DNA from 3 places in the Extibacter sp. GGCC_0201 genome. Region 1 is predicted to be linked to each of the others. Evidence: riboswitches for the same ligand, from Rfam matches in the RefSeq annotation. Region 1 holds a riboswitch; each other region holds the start of a gene.

What was found. A riboswitch is a leader RNA that binds a small molecule or an ion and turns the genes downstream of it on or off. The one in region 1 is predicted to bind glycine.
Region 2: linked by a shared signal. The riboswitch ahead of HJV72_RS11435 (GrdX family protein) and the one ahead of gcvT (glycine cleavage system aminomethyltransferase GcvT) in region 1 are both predicted to bind glycine.
Region 3: linked by a shared signal. The riboswitch ahead of HJV72_RS00855 (APC family permease) and the one ahead of gcvT (glycine cleavage system aminomethyltransferase GcvT) in region 1 are both predicted to bind glycine.

Annotation. Positions count from the first base shown of each region.
Region 1 covers NZ_JABFCH010000007.1:36,195-42,594, reverse strand. The annotation lists gene HJV72_RS06475 (ABC transporter permease) at 1-2,456, shown strand, start outside; glycine riboswitch at 2,575-2,664, shown strand; gene gcvT (glycine cleavage system aminomethyltransferase GcvT) at 2,813-3,901, shown strand; gene gcvH (glycine cleavage system protein GcvH) at 3,944-4,324, shown strand; gene gcvPA (aminomethyl-transferring glycine dehydrogenase subunit GcvPA) at 4,337-5,650, shown strand; gene gcvPB (aminomethyl-transferring glycine dehydrogenase subunit GcvPB) at 5,651-6,400, shown strand, end outside.
Region 2 covers NZ_JABFCH010000015.1:78,118-84,517, forward strand. The annotation lists gene trxB (thioredoxin-disulfide reductase) at 1-319, opposite strand, end outside; gene grdB (glycine reductase complex selenoprotein B) at 359-1,669, opposite strand; gene HJV72_RS11430 (glycine/sarcosine/betaine reductase component B subunit) at 1,688-2,968, opposite strand; gene HJV72_RS11435 (GrdX family protein) at 3,073-3,456, opposite strand; glycine riboswitch at 3,594-3,705, opposite strand; gene HJV72_RS11440 (alanine/glycine:cation symporter family protein) at 3,870-5,240, opposite strand; gene purB (adenylosuccinate lyase) at 5,508-6,400, opposite strand, start outside.
Region 3 covers NZ_JABFCH010000001.1:180,993-187,392, reverse strand. The annotation lists gene HJV72_RS00865 (putative ABC transporter permease) at 1-537, opposite strand, end outside; gene rpsU (30S ribosomal protein S21) at 636-812, opposite strand; gene HJV72_RS00855 (APC family permease) at 910-2,274, opposite strand; glycine riboswitch at 2,397-2,472, opposite strand; gene alaS (alanine--tRNA ligase) at 2,677-5,316, opposite strand; gene HJV72_RS00845 (4Fe-4S dicluster domain-containing protein) at 5,504-6,400, opposite strand, start outside.

The sequences.
Region 1 (6,400 bases):
CTCTCTGTGAGATGACATGTCTGGACAAGACGGCTTGGGAAGTGATGGAACGGCCTGCATATACAGGTATAAGCGGGGGCTATCCGAAGGGCAGGCAAGATCTTATGCTGCCGCTTCGGGCACTGGAACATCTCGGCATCCGTGAGCCCAAGAAGGGGATGAAAGTCCGGCTTACGGTAGAGATAGGGCTGTTTCGGACAGAAGAGGAGACATTTACCCTGTGCGGCTGGTACGAAGATTATGTGGAACCGTCCTCACATATGGCAAAGGGATACATATCAGAAGAAAAGCTGAAGGAGTGGGGCGGCAGTATCGGAAAGCCAGATTCCCTTCTTATCCGGCAGAAAGACAGCATGGATGGGCGGAGGACGGAAGAAAGACTCTATGAAGACATCAAGATGGACAGCACGTCTCAGAGGTTTACAGGGGGCAATACGTACAACTATGCTGCTGTGAACCGGTTTATGGGAGGATACGGTCTTGCGGCAGCCGGAGCAGCGCTCGTGCTAGCAAGCATCTTTTTCCTCATACATAACGTCATGCACATATCCATGGCAAAGGATATCCGGCAGATCGGCCTTCTGAATACGATCGGCACGACAGAAAAGCAGGTCCGCCGCATCTACTTCGGGCAGATATGGCGTATCTTATGTATGGGGATTCCCACGGGCGTAATCTTATCCATAGTGATTCTGTCAACCGTGATTCCCCGGATACTCGGCAGACAGTACCTGTTCCGGTACGGAGGGGCGGCAGGGCTGAAGGTGCTTCACCCTGAGCTGGTTGCCCTTGCCGTTATCTTCACCGGCATTGTGGCTATAGGTGCTGCGGCAGAGACGATCTGCCGTGCAGTCAGCCGCTCTTGCGTAGAGGCGCTGCACTATACCGGAACAGGGCAGAAGAAGACAAGGCGGCAGCCAAAGACAGGCACGGCTGGCAGGAGAAGGAGGTCGCCGGAACGGGAGGTGTGCCACATGGCGTGGCAGAACCTGTTCCGCCACCGCGGCAGATTCCTGCGTACGGTACTATCCTTGTTCCTCGGGCTTGAGGTGGCTCTGGGAGCCGCCGTAATTGCAGCGGGGACCGATTACAGCCATGCGATAGAAAGCAGGCCGGACTTCCTCATATCCGGCGCATTCGGTCCATGGGGAAAGTCGCAGGGATATGGAGAAGAATATAAAGGCAGGAACCCCCAGGAGGACCCATTGGAGACGGAAGGGGATAACTTTGCCCTTCTGACAGACAACGATTATGATACGTTCTCGCCGTTAAGCGAGGAAGTAACAGAACAGCTGCTGGCCGTGGACGGGGTGGATAAGAAGAAATCATACGCGGCTATCGGCGGATACATGTATCCGAGGTATACGAAAAAAGGCGTCCGCCCGCTGGTGAGGGACAAAGAGGCGGAGACAGATGAGAATTATGATGACAGCATCGGCACGGTCATAGACCTTATCGAAGCGGCGGGAAGCTGTACGATACAGATTCTGGACAGGAAAGAGATAGAAGAACTGAAGGAATATGCCAGGGAGAGCGGCGCGGCGGCCGATATGGAGAGTCTGGAAGATGGCACCGGCGTACTGTACCTGCACGACCATATCCTCTCACCGGCCAAGGAAAAGCAGGCCGTGGAAAGTGTCGGGGAACCTGTCGTATTTTCCAGGTTATGGTCCAAAGAAGAACGTGACAGGCGGATGGATGCCTCCGTGCAGGAGCTGGAAGAGATGGGAGAGGTTAAGACAGAAAAGTCTGAGCCGATGACGCTGTGCGGCTATATGGACACGAAAGCGGAAGGGTTCCCGGAACTTAAGCGGACGTGGCACGGCCCCCGCATCGACTATTTTGTCATCAGTGAGGAAGGATTTGAAAAGCTTGGGATTACAAAAAAGACCTTCTTTCTGGAGCTGAGCGTGGAGAAAGGCAAGGAGCACGCCGCAGGAGAAGCGATTCAGCAGATAGCAGGCAGGGAGAACATCAGACGGGGAGAAGAGGCGGGGCTCTTGATCCTCAGCAAGTCGGGCCTGCTCTTAGAGGCCCAGAGATATATGCAGGGGAGCCGGCTGATACTGGGTGTGCTCGGCATGATACTGATATTCGCCGGACTGATGAATTACCTGAATGTGATGGTGACAGGCATATGGTCGAGACAGAAAGAGCTGGCACTGCTGGAAGGTATGGGGATGACGCACAGGCAGCTTAAACGGATGCTCATGGCAGAAGGCCTGTATTACTGTCTTCTGACGGCAGGGCTTATGCTTACGGCAGGAAGCGGCATACTTGGTCTTGTATGCATCTATATGAAGGCCAGGCTTGCATACTTTACATTTACCTATCCGTGGGTTCTGTATGCGGTTATGATCTCCGTGCTTGCATGTATCTGTATCTCCGTACCTGCGATTGTCTATAAAAGGATGGAGAAGACGGGGCTGACGCAGCGGATGGCGCAGACAGACTGATTGATAACATATAGACAATTATGTGAAATATAAATCAATTGAGCGAAATGTTAATAAAAAAACAATTATTGACAGATAATTTAAAGCCCGTTATAATCAAAGTAGTTTCATATATCGGGTGATGGATTTAAGAGAGTCTATCTGTGTGATAGCGCCGAAGGGGAAAGGGATGACCGAAACTCTCAGGCAAAGGAATTAAGTTCGGACGATACTCTGGATGACAGGGGTGAGTATGGATATCAGTGTGATATTTATATTTGCCCCTTTTTGCATCATCGGGGGCAGAAGTCGAGCGTTCCATCGCCGGTATGAACTTGTAAAAGTCAATCGATACAGACTATGAAGGAGGTAGGGATATGGAGCGAAAGACGCCGCTTTACGAAGCGCATGTGCAGGCAGGCGGGAAGATGGTCCCGTTTGCCGGATACATACTTCCCGTGCAGTATGGCACCGGGGTGATGAAAGAGCACATGGCAGTGCGGACGCAGGCAGGGCTGTTCGATGTCTCCCACATGGGAGAGATACGGTGTGAGGGCAGGGATGCACTTTCCAATCTGCAGATGCTGCTTACGAACAACTTTGAAGGGATGGCAATCGGGCAGGCGAGGTACAGTCCGATGTGCAATGAGAATGGCGGGACCGTAGACGACCTGATTGTCTACAAAGAAGGAGAGGAACGTTACTTTATCGTAGTCAATGCCGCAAACAAAGATAAGGATTATGAATGGATGGTGGCACACCAGTCGGGCGAGGTTACGTTCACCGATGTCTCCGAACGGTATGCGCAGCTTGCGCTCCAGGGGCCAAGGGCCATGGATATCCTCCGCAGGATTACGGAGGAAGCGTGCATTCCGCAGAAGTATTACCATGCGGTGTTCGAGGCGGAGGCGGGCGGGATTCCCTGCATCATATCAAAGACGGGATATACAGGAGAAGATGGAGTGGAATTGTATCTGGACAGTGGGAAAGCAGAGCAGATGTGGAATCTTCTGCTGGAAACCGGAAAGGAAGACGGACTGATTCCTTGCGGACTGGGGGCCAGGGACACGCTGCGCATGGAAGCGGCCATGCCGCTCTACGGACATGAGATGGACGAAGAGGTGACGCCGCTTGAGACGGGGCTTACATTCGCAGTCAAGATGGCCAAGGAGGACTTTATCGGCAAGAAAGCCATGGAGAAGCTAGGAGAGCCAAAGAGAAAGCGTGTAGGGCTTAAAGTGACCGGACGGGGAATCATCCGGGAGCATCAGGATGTATATGTGGGCGATACCGTAATCGGACATACGACGTCCGGCACGCACTGTCCATATCTTGGCTATCCCGTTGCCATGGCGCTTCTCGAGGCAGAATATACGGAACCGGGCACAAAGGTAGCGGCAGAAGTGCGGGGCCGTATGGTTGAAGCAGAGATTACGGCACTTCCCTTTTATAAAAGAAACAAGTAGACGGATGACAGGAAAGATAGAAAAAGAAAGGAATGGATAGTTATGAAATTAGAGCAAGGAGTATTGTATTCCAAATCACATGAATGGGTAAAAGAAGAAGACGGAGTGTTCGTGATAGGCCTGACAGACTATGCACAGTCTGAGCTTGGCGACCTTGTATTTGTCAACCTCCCGGAGGAGGGGGATGAGATAACGGTGGGAGAGCCTTTTGCAGACGTGGAATCTGTCAAGGCAGTCTCAGATGTATACGCGCCGGTATCTGGCGTTGTGAGCGAGGTCAATGAAGAACTGCTGGACGCCCCGGAACGTATCAACGAATCACCTTACGAGGCATGGTTCGTAAAAGTGAAGGACGTGTCTGAAAAGGAAGAATTATTATCAGCAAAAGAGTATGAAGCATTAGTCGAGAGCGAGAAAGAGTAAGGAGGTGTTCCTATGGGCTCATACGTTCCAAACACCAGAGAAGAGCAGAAAGCCATGCTGAATGAAATTGGCTTTTCTTCTATGGAGGATTTATTCATCCACATTCCGGATGAAGTAAAAGTAAAGGGCACCCTGGATCTGCCCGAAGGCATGTCCGAATTGGAGGTCCGAAGAAGGATGCAGCAGATGGCTGCAAAAAACACGGTATTTCCTAGCATTTTCAGAGGGGCCGGTGCATACCGCCATTTTATACCGGCCATCGTGAAAAGCGTCACTTCAAAAGAGAACCTGATGACGGCCTACACACCGTACCAGGCCGAGATCAGCCAGGGAATTCTCCAGTCGATTTACGAATATCAGACGATGATCTGTGACCTGACCGGTATGGACGCCTCCAACGCTTCGGTCTATGACGGAGCGTCAGCCGCTGCGGAAGGGGTTGCCATGTGCCGGGAACGGAAGCGGAAGAAAGCATTTGTGTCGGCAGCGGCGCCGCCGTATGTACTGGAGACGGTCAGGACCTATTGCTTCGGCAACGAGATGGAGCTGGAAGTGATACCGGAGGCAGACGGCGTAACAGACCTGTCCTGGCTGGAAGAGCATATTGACGCGCAGACAGCCTGCGTCTATATCCAGCATCCGAATTATTACGGCAATCTGGAAGATGCTGCAAAGGCAGGCGAGATTGCCCACAGCGCGGGTGCCAGATATGTCATGGGTGTGAATCCTATATCGCTTGGCGTCCTGAAGACGCCGAGGGAGTACGGTGCCGATGTGGCAGTCGGAGAAGGGCAGCCGCTTGGGCTTATGCTTGGGTTTGGCGGACCGTATCTTGGCTTTATGACTTGCGTAGAAGGGATGACAAGGAAGCTTCCAGGCCGCATCGTTGGCGAGACGAAAGATTCTAATGGGAATACAGGGTATGTATTGACGCTTCAGGCGAGAGAGCAGCATATCCGGCGGGAGAAGGCGTCCAGCAACATCTGTTCCAACCAGGCACTCTGTGCACTCGGAGTGGGCGTATATCTGGCGGCGATGGGACAGGAGGGCATACAGAAGGCTGCGCGGCAGTGCATGTCTAAGGCACATTATATGGCAGCAGAGCTTGACGCGATCGGTTATAAGACTCTGAACAAGGCAGAGTTCTTCCATGAATTTGTCACGGGCTCAGACGTGCCGGCGCAAAGAGCACTGGAAGCATTGGAAAAGGAAGGGATTCTCGGAGGTTATCCACTTGCGGACGGAAAGATACTCTGGTGCTGTACGGAGATGAACACAAAAGAAGAGATCGACAGGGTGGTCCGTATTTTGAAGGAGGTGCAGTAGATGCTTATATTTGAAAAAAGCAGACCGGGCAGAGGCATGGATCTGCTTCCGGCATGTGACGTGCCGGTAGTGGAACCTGCAGAAAAAGACAGGCGGAAGATGGCGCTGCATCTGCCGGAGATGTCGGAAAATGATTTGAGCAGGCATTACACGGAGCTGGCGAAGAAATCCCACGGAGTCAACGATGGATTCTATCCCCTTGGCTCCTGTACGATGAAGTACAACCCGAAAATCAACAATGACATGGCCGAACTTCCCGGCTTTACAGAGGTTCATCCGCTGCAGCCGGAACAAACGGTACAGGGATGTCTTGAAGTCATCCGGACTGCGGAGGAGTACCTCTGTGAGATTACGAGGATGGACCGCATGACGATGCAGCCTGCGGCAGGGTCGCACGGAGAATTTACAGGCCTTCTGCTGATCAAGGCATACCATGAAAGCAGAGGAGATAAGAAGCGAACGAAGATTATCGTTCCCGATTCGGCACATGGCACGAATCCGGCAAGCGCCACTATGGCCGGCTATTCTGTCGTGAGCGTGCCCTCCGGCCCGGACGGATGCGTGGATATTGCGAAGCTTAAGGAGGCGGCAGGAGACGACATAGCGGGTCTGATGCTGACCAATCCGAATACGGTAGGCCTGTTCGACAAGAATATACTGGAGATTACAGAGATTATCCATAGCTGCGGCGGCCTGAACTATTATGACGGAGCCAACCTGAATGCGGTGATGGGTATAGTAAGGCCGGGA
Region 2 (6,400 bases), on a different contig from region 1:
TTTTCGCCTGATATTCTGCCTTCGCGCTCTTCAGTACCTTCACGTCGCCTTCCAGCTCTACTTCAGCAATCGTGTCTGATACACGTTCAACACCGAATTTTTCTGCCTGTCCTGTCATCCTTGCGATAAGCGAAGGTCCTGATTCGCCTTCTACCATCTGCCCCGGATAATTCTCAATCTCGTCCGTGATTGCAATCTGTCCGCCATCCTGCCCTTTTTCAATTATCAGCGTAGAAAGACGGCTTCTGCCTGCATACAGCCCTGCCGCGAGACCGGCAGGACCTGCACCCAGGATAATTACGTCATAAATCTTGCCCATGGGATTCATCTCCTTTTTCTTGTTAAAGTAACATCTGCTCTAGTCAAAAATCGTCTGACCGTCAACTTCTGTCGTAAGAGCGTCAAGCGCTTTTTCAACAATGTGGCGGCGAAGCTCCTTCTCCTCGGCAGCATCCAGAGCCGGATTGCCGAGCGGATGAGGAATTGCGATAGCCGGTACGATCCTGTTCGCGCCAACCGTCATCGATATCGGAGTGACTGTACATATATGCACAACCGGGATGCCCGCTCTCTCGACCTCTTTCACCATCGTTGCACCGCAACGAGTACAGGTGCCTCATGTAGAGGTGAGGATTACGGCATCTACTCCGTCAGCCAGCAGCTTCTTCGAGAACTCAGCTGCAAATGCCTTGGAGGACGCAACTGCAGTTCCGTTACCGGTCGTCGTATAGAACAGATGATGGAGCTCACCGATCTTTCCTTCTTTTTCCATGTCACGAAGCACATCTACCGGAAGCACGCGGTCCGAATCTTCATTCGCGTATACCGGATCGTATCCGCCGTGGGCCGTCTCATACGTCTCTTCCGTCAGATCCATGACGCCTGCGATGTCGTATTCACCGTAATGTGACGCACTGGAGCTCTCGATATGGTCCGGATTCCCTTTCGGTACGATACCGCCTGATGTGACAAGGGCGATCTTGGCATGTGCTAGGTCTTTGACCGCCGGGTTTGGATCCACCCTGTCGAAGTCCGGCATCGGGTATTCCGTAGTAAACGGCTTGTCAGCCAATTTCTGAAGCAGCATCTTTACCGCTCTCTTTGATCCTCTTTCTTCCTCGAAGAAGTTCACGCGCACACCGTTCGGCATATAGCCTTCCTGGCAGGACGCGCCGATTGCTTCTCCTTTGGCAAGCTTAAGAGCTAAAGGAGCCATCTTCGCTACCGCGCCTCTCATGCCGGCCGCGCTGTTCTTCGTGGCAACCATATATACCTGGTTCTTGAACATATCGGCACCCGGATTCTCCACATACATGCCTGTGATGGCCGGTATGCCAAGCTCTTCCTGGACCGCTGCTGCTATCGTACCGCACGCAACGCCATAACGTCCCGCATTGAATGCCGGGCCTGCGATGAACACGTCAGGAGCCTGCTCTTTTACCATCGCAAGGACATCTGCCTTTGCTTTCTCAAGGTTCTCGTTAAAGTAGGAGTCGCCGCACACGATCGTGGCGATAATCTCAGCCTCATCTTTAAAATTCATGTTAAATGCCATACCCGGTCCTACCACTTCACCTACGCGAAGCTCCGCCGGATAATCCGCTTTTTCTTCCCCGCCGATGTTAGCGAAGAACTGGTTGATGTAATGTACAACTTTAATTTTGCTCATTTACTGTATCCTCCCTTATTATCTCGCGCTCAGTTTGTTGAAACCAGTTTCGTTTGTCGCACCTGTCAGAACCTGAAGCTCCACTTCCAGGGAACCGTCCTCGCGAAGCGTCTCTTCGCTGGCTCCGGCAATCTTGGTCACATAGTCAAGAGTTCCGATAACTTTGTCCAACTTAGGCAGGATAATAACCTGGTTCGCGTTTCCGCCTGTCACCACTGCGTCTGCTGCCGCGTCTGCATCTGCAAGAGACTGGGATCTTCCGTCACGTCCGGCATATTCGTCTGTGATGATAACCGTCTTGACACCCTCTGCCTCGATCTTCTTGCAGTTCATGATCAAGTCCGTATCCGGGTTTCCGAATCCTTCCTGGGATACGATGACACCGTCAAGGTCTAACATCTTGCAAAGCTTTGCGGTCCAGTCTGAGGAACGCTGCTTGTCTGCAAGGTATACGTTTTCATTTGTGATGATCTGGCATACGAAGTTGATTGTCTTGCCGTGCTCTTCAAACATATCATGTACGACCGGATTGTTCAGGTGCACATAGGTCGGGTTCTTGTCGCATGCGGATACGCAGTTGCCGGATACGATAGCGCCGTCCATGATCTCCGTCGGATTCAGGACAGTCGGAAGCACTTTCTTCGCGTCTACGCCGTACACATATGTATCGTGCAGAAGCCCCTGGCTCTGAAGCATCTGTACGTATGCGACTCTCGGAAGGTCCGGATATTTTTCCATGCCTTCTTTGATCGTGCATGTCTCATACACTTTCGTCTCGTCCGGTGTAAGGTTCCGTGCAAGTTCCCCGATATATACCGCAACCCGGAAGCCTGCAAACCTTACTGCCTTCTCATAGTCGTGCTGTTTGATACCGTCTACCGGTTCACATACCATAACGAGGTTGAGCGTCTTTGAAAATGGCGTATAGTCCGCGCCAGGGCCTGTCATGTCGATGATGCCTTCCTGGAAGCCTACTATCTTGCCGGCCGTAACGACCGCCATGCCTTTTAACGCATAAGTCTTGCCGCTTCCTACCGTATCTACCTTAGAGATGACGCCCGGGAAGATTCCCCCTCTTCCTTCTACTTTAACACGTGGCTCGATGACATCCTTCACAGGGGTGATCCTCACGCTCTCACCTGGCTTTGCAATGTCGAATGATACGCTCTTGATCTTCTCGTCCTCGAGAGCTACTGCCTTTACAGCCTCTTCTGATACATAAAGGATTCCGTCTTCAATCTTGGATTCTGCCGCGAACTGAATATCCTTGATGTATATGTGTCCCATTTCTAATTTCACGTATTGTTCCCTCCTTAAGTTAAATGTTGTTATTTGTTGAAGCTTTCGCTTGTTACAACCTCCCGCATACCTGGCCGGACGCTTCCTGCCCGGCTGTGCAGACATTACCACACGTCTGCCGATGTTATCGCGCTTTCCAGTAGGGTCCAGTCTATCATCTGGAAGTCATCATATACCTCGCGCTTATACTTGTCTGACTTGAACACGAACTTGCCGCACGCCTCTATGGCATTCTCGATGATAACGACCGACCTCGGGTCTACCTCCCCCTTTCCTGCCGACAGCATGATTGATTTATATGGTGTTTCATTAGGCTTTACACTCCCCGACAAAGGGTGTGATAAAAGCGTGTGCCCTTCATGTATTCTGTCTCTTACCGCCCTGAGCACTTCCTCATAAGAAATCTCTTCGTACTCCACGTTATGCGTTCCGCCGATTTTCTCCGGTACAAGTGGATTATTCGTTATTATTATGTAATCATTCTGCATCCCATCCACCTCTTCGACTGGATAATTATGGTAATCAAATTTTGAATAAAAAAAGGACGATATAAACACAGATGTGCAATTCGTCCTTTCTGTCTTTTGGCGTAATCATCTTACTTCAACACAAGATTCAGAATGCGGTCCTTTTCCCAGTCCTTTTGCCTGAAAGTTTCACCCCACAAGTGTTCACCCTCACCTGTCCGGCTTGCCTCTTCGGCGGCCATATGCATGGCTCTCTCTTGAAAAAAAATCAACCCGCTGTTAAATTTTATTTATAGACGCAATGAATATATCTTATTGCTTGTTTTAATATTAACTTATTGTTAATAATTTTTCAACCTTTTCAAATGAGAAAGTTCGATTTGGTAATTTCACACAACAAATCCCATTTAAATTTATGTATATTTACTCCAAACTTATTTTGACTTCTTATTTAAAAAGTTCTTATAATAATCGTCATGCACTTTCTTGATCATGCCGCTCAGCGCGAACAGGCCTAGAATATTCGGGATGACCATCATGGAATTGAAGCAGTCGGCCATATTCCACACAAGGTCAACCTGGGCGAGAGAGCCGAGTACGACGCAGGCAGCCACGAGCAGGGAATACACTTTCACGGCTTTGGCGCCAAACAAGTATTTGATGTTCGCCTGGCCGAAGAAATACCATCCCACGATCGTAGAGAATGCAAAGAAGAACATGCATACTGCGATGAAGATATCCCCTCCTTTGCCGAACAAAGTGGAAAATGCATACTGGCTCAGTTCCGCTCCTGTCTTCCCCGTAGGGATTGACTTTGTCGTAATGATGACAAGCGCCGTCAGGTTCAGGACGACAAACGTATCGATGAACACGCCGATCATTGCCACGAATCCCTGTTCCACCGGATGGTCTACCTTGGCGACCGCATGTGCGTGCGGCGTAGAGCCCATACCGGCCTCATTGGAGAAAAGGCCACGGGCCACACCCTTTGTGAGCGCCAGCTTGATCGTTGCCCCGACCGCGCCGCCTGCGATGGATGACGGGCTGAAAGCGCCGACGATAATCGCGTGGAACGCGTAAGGTATGTTCTTATAGTTATAGATGATTACAATCAATGCCCCCACGATATACAGCGCAGCCATAATCGGGACTATCGTCTCTGTCACCTTGGCAATCCGCTTCATGCCGCCCATGAATACGGCCAGAGCCAGAACTGCGATGATGACCCCCATCACTGCCTGGGGAACGCCGAAAGCCGTGTGGAAAGCTGCCGCGATAGAGTTGGACTGTACCGCATTGCCCATGAAGCCAAGCGCCAGGATTATCAGTACTGCAAATATGCCCGCAAGCACTTTGCCGAACGTGCCCTTGAATGCCGCACGGATATAATATACGGGACCTCCCGTCACCTCACCGTCGTCACCTACACATTTGTACTTCTGCGCCATGATGGCTTCTGAAAATATGGTTGCCATGCCGAGAAAAGCCGCGACCCACATCCAGAAGATTGCTCCGGGCCCTCCGATTGCAAGTGCCGTAGCAGCCCCGGCTATGTTGCCGGTACCTACCTGCGCCGCGATTGCCGTAGCCAGTGCCTGGAATGAGGACATGCCGTCGGCTCCTGCCTCCCCCTTCTTGTGGAACAGGCCGCCGAACGTCCTTTTCATGCCTTCCTTGAATCCTCTTACCTGGATAAACCCAAGCCTTACGGTAAACCAGATGCCGCCAAGCAGAAGCGCAGCAATCAGGATGTAATCCGCAAGATAATGCTGAATCGTCAAGACAATGTCATTTAATGTATCCATTCTAAATTCCCTCCTTCTCTCATAGATACGGCCGATAACCAGACCTTACCTATCGATAAGTATATGATAAATTATTAACAAAGTAAATGCAACAGGATTCTTCACTAATGATGATTTTTGGTGAATTTTCTTCAATATTCACATTTACACATTGAATTTACGTTGACATACATCTGAAGATTTGTGTAAAATGCCAACGCCCTGGCACAGGCTGCAAAAAAGGCAGCCGCCGGAATCCACTCCGGCAGCCGCCTTATATTCTATCTGCTAGACATTGATCTCTGCGCTCATGCCAAGCACTTCTTTGTTTGCTTCAAGCAGCGGTGATACCGAGTCCTTAAGGAACGCATCTACCTGCACCGCCGCACGTCCGGTATATCTGGACGGATCCATCGTCTTCTTAAGCTCTTCTTCGCTCAGATTGAATGCCGGATCTGCCGCGATGAGTTCCAGCAGATTGTTATCCAGCCCTTTTTCTTTGACATTTCTTCCTGCCTCCATGGACAGCTCCCGGATCTTCTCATGCAGTTCCTGCCTGTCGCCGCCTGCCTTGACCGCGTCCATCATGATATTTTCCGTGGCCATGAAGGGCAGCTCCGACATAAGACGCTTTTCAATCACCTTCGGATACACGACGAGGCCGTCCACGACGTTCAGGCACAGGTCCAGGATGCCGTCCACAGCCAGGAAGCCTTCCGGTACGCTGAGACGCTTGTTCGCGGAATCATCCAGCGTCCGTTCAAACCACTGCGCCGCCGATGTTATGGCAGGATTCAGCGCGTCCGCCATCACATAGCGGGACAGGGATGCAATCCTCTCGCTTCGCATCGGATTTCTCTTGTACGCCATCGCGGAAGAGCCTATCTGGGTCTTTTCAAATGGCTCTTCCACCTCTTTCAGATGCTGCAGGAGCCGTATATCGTTAGAGAACTTATGTGCGCTGGCGGCTATGCCTGCAAGCACGTTCACGACTCTTGTATCCACCTTGCGCGAGTAGGTCTGTCCGGATACCGGATAGCATGCTTTAAATCCCATCTTTTCTGCGATCATCGGGTCTATCCTGTCTATCTTCTCCTGGTCTCCCTCAAACAGCTCCAGAAAGCTCGCCTGGGTCCCGGTCGTCCCCTTGGAGCCGAGCAGCTTCAGGCTGTCCTTCACAT
Region 3 (6,400 bases), on a different contig from region 1:
TATATCTTCTTTCTTCTCCCGGTATAAGGTGATGAAGAAATCTGTCGCATAGACGACAATAACGACAGTTCCGCCTATTTTTCCTATCATGACAGGGATTACATCCACAATCCCGACTATCATATTCTGGAGGAACGCAAATAACGCAAGCGTGTAGAACCCCCAGGCGATAGAACTTTCCAGACATATGATTCCTTTATAATTAAATGGTTTCCTGCGGTAATCCCACCATATCTCGCCGAATATCTTGTTCATGATACCTGCTGTTATAAATTCTATGGATGTTGCAAGCAGCATTCCCATGAAAAACAACTTCACCGGATGCTCGCTGTATGGCTGCAGCATGAAAAAGACGGTCAGCGCACCGACGCCATAGATAGGGCAGACCGGGCATCTTGCAAATCCGCGGTTAGTAATCTTACGGTTGCACAATGACATATAGACCGATTCTACAAACCATCCGAGTATACTGTACACGAGGAACCACAGCACGACATGATACGCACTCCAGCCGAATATCACTTTGTTCCACCACATCTTTACCACCTCTTCGTTCTTCCTGAGTATTCTGCCGACATGTTCCATCAACGTAAAAATAGAGTGTTGTACCCCAACACTCTATTTATCTGCACATATTAGTTATACTTACGTTTTCTAGCAGCTTCAGACTTTTTCTTACGTCTTACACTTGGCTTTTCGTAATGTTCTCTTTTACGAATTTCCTGCTGAATGCCAGCTTTGGCGCAGTTTCTTTTGAATCTGCGTAAAGCGCTATCTAACGTCTCGTTTTCTTTAACGATTACATTTGACATAGACTCACACCTAACCTCCCTCCAGTCCTATATTGTGCACCATACGACTGTTCGGGTATATTTATTGCACTACATAAGATTATATCACATATTTCTACTACGTCAATATTTTTTCAGTATTTGCTGTAGTTTTTTTCTGATCTTTCTTTTTCTTGACTACCGTATATACCGGAAGTCCCACCAGCATGATGATGATACTGCCCACCGAAAGTACCGTAGACTGCAGGCCTGACATGAACAGCTGGTTGACGATGACGTACACTCCGCTGACAACCGCGATAATCGGTACGACTGGATATAGCGGGACCTTGTAGGTCCTCACCGCATCCGGGCGGTCCTTTCTGAGCTTCATTACGCCGATGAAGGTCAAGGTGTAGAACGTCCAGCTTGAGAATACCGCAAGGTCCGTGAGCAGGTTGAACTGCCCGCTGATAGCATAGATACAGCCGATCCCCCCGACAAGGATGATGGAATTCGTAGGAACCTGTGCGTTGTTCAGCCTTGCAAGATTTCTGCTGAATGGGAAATTGCCTTCCGCCGCCAGGGAATACGCCACCCTGGATCCAGACAGGACAAAACCGTTGCAGGCGCCGAATACGGATATCATGATGCCGACCGATATGATCTTCCCGCCGATGTCTCCGAATACCTTCAGCGCCACCGCTGACGCAGGCGCCGTAAGGGACGCCAGTTCGCTTGCGGGAAGCACCCACAGGTACGCGATGTTGATGATAAAGTATACGCCCATGATTACAGATACTCCTCCGACAATCGCAATCGGAAGGTCTCTACTCGGATTCTTCATCTCTCCGGCAATCGCGCCGACACCGGTCCAGCCCTCAAAGGCAAATAATATGGCAACCATCAGCTGTCCAAGTACCACTGCCGGACTCAGTCCGTCTCCTACCATGGGGCTGAAAATCGGGTTGGCACCACTGCCCTTTACAAATCCAAAGACCATCAGCAGAACGAGTGGAATCAATTTACATACCGTAAAAATGACCTGTATGCTCCCGCCGACTTTGGAACCAAGATTGTTCAAGAATATAATCAGGATGATGATACCTATCGCAAGCGGAACCGTAAAGCCCTCCCCGATAAAAAGCCCTGCCTGCTGGGCACATACGACCGCAAGTGCCGATATCATGGCCGGATAGAATAGTATCGTCTGCACCCATCCCGCCAGAAAGCCGACAACCGGATTATAAATCTCTTCCAGATACGCCACCATGCCTCCTGTCTTCGGTATCATGATAGCCACTTCCGCAAAGGTAAGGGCAGCTGCAATGCTCGCAAGCCCCGTAATGACCCAGGCAATCATGCCAAGCCCCGGCGCTCCTCCTGTAGCAGTATAAATCGCCTGCGGCTTAAAGAACACGCCGGACCCGATAACACAGCCAACAACCAAAGCCATGGCAGTCGCCACACCCAAGTTCCTCTTCAATTCCTTTTTCTGCTCCATAATCATTCTCCTTAAATTTTCATAGGGGTCAGACCCCTTTGTCCACAGGGGTCTGACCCCTATGAAGATTTCCAAACTATTCAGACAATACAAAAGAGGGTATAGGCATACTTATAGCGTATCCTATACCCTCTGTATTTTTACCTGAAAGCTTTACTTCTACGGTGGCCTTTAAAGGCTCTTTCCAGAGTTCCATCCGCGGCGGGTACCTGAACCTGAAAGTTTCTTGGAAAGATTAGGTGCCTCTCCAATTGCTTCATCGGTTTTCTGCTGAGAATCAGACAGAAATCTTCCTCGCCGTTTCACTTGGCTTTATTCTTTTCTTAGTATATGTGTCCCATGTAAATTTGTCAACCATAGTTATTTTTATGACGTTAATCTTCTGACAATGAAGTCTGTAATTTATGATAACTGCCCTTCTAGCACTTCACCTGCTTTGGCAATGGCATCATCGATGCCGTCCGGATTCTTGCCTCCGGCCTGCGCCATATTCGGGCGACCGCCTCCGCCTCCGCCTACGAGTCCTGCGATTGCCTTGATGAGATTGCCTGCATGGGCCCCTTTGTCTATGGCTCCTTTTGTCGCGGTGGCCATGAGATTCACCTTTCCACCACTGGCGGATGCTATCACTATCACCCCGTCTCCAAGCTTCTCTTTCAGCTGGTCACCCAGGTCGCGGAGCCCGTTCATATCCACCCCTTCTACTTTTGTCGCAAGGAGCTTCACTCCGTTCACTTCTACAACCTGATTCATCACATCTCCCATGGCATCCTGGGCCAATCTGCTCTTAAGACTTTCCACTTCGCTGTGAAGCGTTTTATTTTCCGCCTGGAGATGTGTAATCTTCTCCGCCAGCTTATCCGGTGCGGCCTTGACAAGCTTTGCCGCCTCCACAAGTCTTCTCTCCAGTTCATCATAGTAGTTCAGCAGCCCCTTGGATGTCAATGCCTCAATCCTTCGTACGCCCGCTGCAACCCCTGTCTCAGAAATGATTTTGAATGCGGTGATGACACCGGTATTCTCCACATGTGTTCCACCACAGAACTCTACAGAAAAGTCTCCCATGCTTACGACACGGACAATGTCACCGTATTTCTCCCCGAAGAGTGCCGCAGCACCTGTCTTCCTTGCCTCTTCAATCGGCAGGTTCTGCACTTTGACTGAAAGCGCGGCCATTATCTGACTGTTGACAATATCTTCTACCTGTTTCAATTCTTCTTTTGACAATGCGGAGAAATGGGTGAAGTCAAAACGGAGCCGCTCTGCATTTACAGAAGAGCCTGCCTGCTCTACATGCGTTCCAAGAACCGTACGAAGCGCCTTATGGAGCAGATGTGTCGCGCTGTGGTTTCTTGCAGACAATGCCCTGACTTCCTTATCGACCTCAAGTGTAACCGTATCGCCCGTTTTAATCATTCCCTTTTCCACATAGCCGACATGCCCTATTTTTCCGCCGAGCAGCTTTACCACATCCTCAACACGGAACTCCCCGTCTGCAGTCCGTATATAACCTTTATCGGCTTCCTGTCCGCCGCTCGTGGCATAGAAAGGTGTCTTCTCTGTAAATACAGTTCCCCTCTCTCCGTCAGACAATGCGTCTACCACTTCCGTCTCTGTCGTGAGAACGGTCACGCCGGACGTATACGACAGATTGTCATAGCCGACAAACTCCGAAGAGACACCTGGGTCGATGGACTCATACACTGTTGCATCCGCCCCCATATAGTTTGTCACTTCTCTTGCCTCTCTCGCTGTCCTACGCTGCACTTCCATCGATGCCCTGAAGCCGTCTTCATCGACAGACAGCCCCTTTTCTTCCAGAATCTCCTTTGTAAGATCCAGCGGGAATCCATACGTATCATACAGCTTGAAGGCATGGCTGCCGGTCAGTGTCTTTTCACCCTTTTTATCCATCTCGGCCTCCATCTCGGCAAGGATGGTCAGCCCCTGGTCTATCGTCTTATTGAACTGTTCCTCTTCTTTGGCAATCACCTTGAAGATAAAGTCTTTCTTCTCTTCCAGTTCCGGATATCCGTCTTTGGAACCATCGATAACTGTCTGTGCGAGCTCAACGAGAAATTCTCCTTCCACACCAAGCAGCCTTCCATGGCGGCATGCACGGCGCAGCAGACGGCGCAGCACATATCCTCTTCCTTCATTGGACGGCATGATTCCGTCTGAAATCATAAAGGTCACGGAACGTACATGATCCGTGATAACACGCAGAGACACATCCGTCTCATCGTCCTGCCCGTATTCCGTCTTCGTGATGCGGCAGACATGGTCTCTCAGCGCTTTGATTGTATCGATATCGAACATGGAGTCTACGCCCTGTACGACACAGGCCAGACGCTCCAGACCCATGCCGGTATCGATATTCTTCTGCTCCAGCTCGGTATAATTATTGTTGCCGTCATTGTCGAACTGGGTAAATACATTGTTCCATATCTCCATATAACGGTCACATTCACATCCCACCGTACAATCCGGACTGCCGCAGCCATATTCAGGCCCCCGGTCATAGTACACCTCCGAACACGGTCCACACGGCCCGGAACCGTGCTCCCAGAAGTTGTCTTCTTTTCCAAAACGGAAGATCCGCTCCGGTGTGATTCCTATATCTTTATTCCAGATTTCCCATGCCTCATCATCGTCCAGGTAGACGGACGGATACAGCCTGTCCGGTTCAAGCCCGACCACTTCTGTGAGGAACTCCCATGTCCATCGGATAGACTCCTTTTTGAAATAATCACCGAACGAGAAGTTTCCAAGCATCTCGAAAAATGTTCCGTGTCTGGCGGTCTTGCCTACATTCTCTATATCGCCGGTACGGATACACTTCTGACATGTGGTGACTCTTTTTCTCGGCGGAATCTCCTGCCCTGTAAAATATGGCTTGAGCGGCGCCATGCCCGAATTGATCAGCAATAAGCTCTTGTCATTGTGAGGTACGAGCGAAAAACTCTTCATTATCAGATGTCCCTTGCTCTCAAAATACTCCAGGAACATTTTCCTCAATTCATTTACTCCGTATTTCTGCATATTTGCCCTCCTGCTTCTATATCCAAAATACCCGGCAGCCACAGGCATCCGGGACAATTTGATACTTAAGTCTTAATTATAAAGAGAACCCGGCTGTTTGTCAACGGGCGGGGACAGGGCAAAATAAGTTTGGGACGGGGGAAAATCAATTTTCCCCCGTCCCAAACTCATTTTTTTGCCCTGTCCCTTATTTCAGCTCTATCTCTTCTAATTCCTTCGGCGGCAGCTGTTTTGACGATGCTGACACGAATTCTTTTATCTTTTTCTGTGCCTTCGCGACCTGGATATTGGTTCCGGCTCCGGCCACGCATCCGCCCGGACAGCCCATCCCCTCGATGAGGCAGCCATTCATCTTGCCGGCCTTGGCAAGCGCCAGCGTCTTCTTGCACTCTGCCAGTCCTTCTGCGTGTTCGATGCTCACGTCCACGCCCGGATAATATTCTTTCACGCATTTTTCGATTGCTTCTGCCACGCCCCCGGCCACCGCATAACCGCGCCCGGCTCCGGTCGCGTTGTGAAAGGACGATTCCGCTTCGTATTTGGACAGGTCAATGTCCCTCGCATCAAACATTGCCTGAAGCTCCTCAAAGGTGACGACAAAGTCTACGTCACTGCGAACGGTCCTTCGCATCGCCTCCAGCTTCTTCGCCGCGCACGGGCCGATAAATACCACCCTCGCTTCTGGATGTTCCTGCTTTATCGTCCGGGCGGTCGCGACCATCGGCGTCAGTTCCTGGGACACCTGGTCTATCAGGTCCGGAAAATACTTCTTCGCAAGCATGGCCCAGGACGGACAGCAGGAAGTGAGAAGAAACGGAAGTTCGCCTGTCGTCACTTTATTGACATAGTGGTGCGCCTCTGCCACCGCGCCGATATCAGCTCCGAGCGCCACCTCATACACCTCTGAGAATCCCAGTTCCTGGAGTGCAGCCTTAAGATTTCTCGGCGTGATATTGTCACCGAACTGCCCGGCAAACGCAGGGGCAATCTCGGCCACAATCTCATCACCTTCCGTCAAAGCCCGGGCAAGCTGGAATATCTGCGACTTGTCGGATATGGCGCCGAATGGACAGCTTACCATACA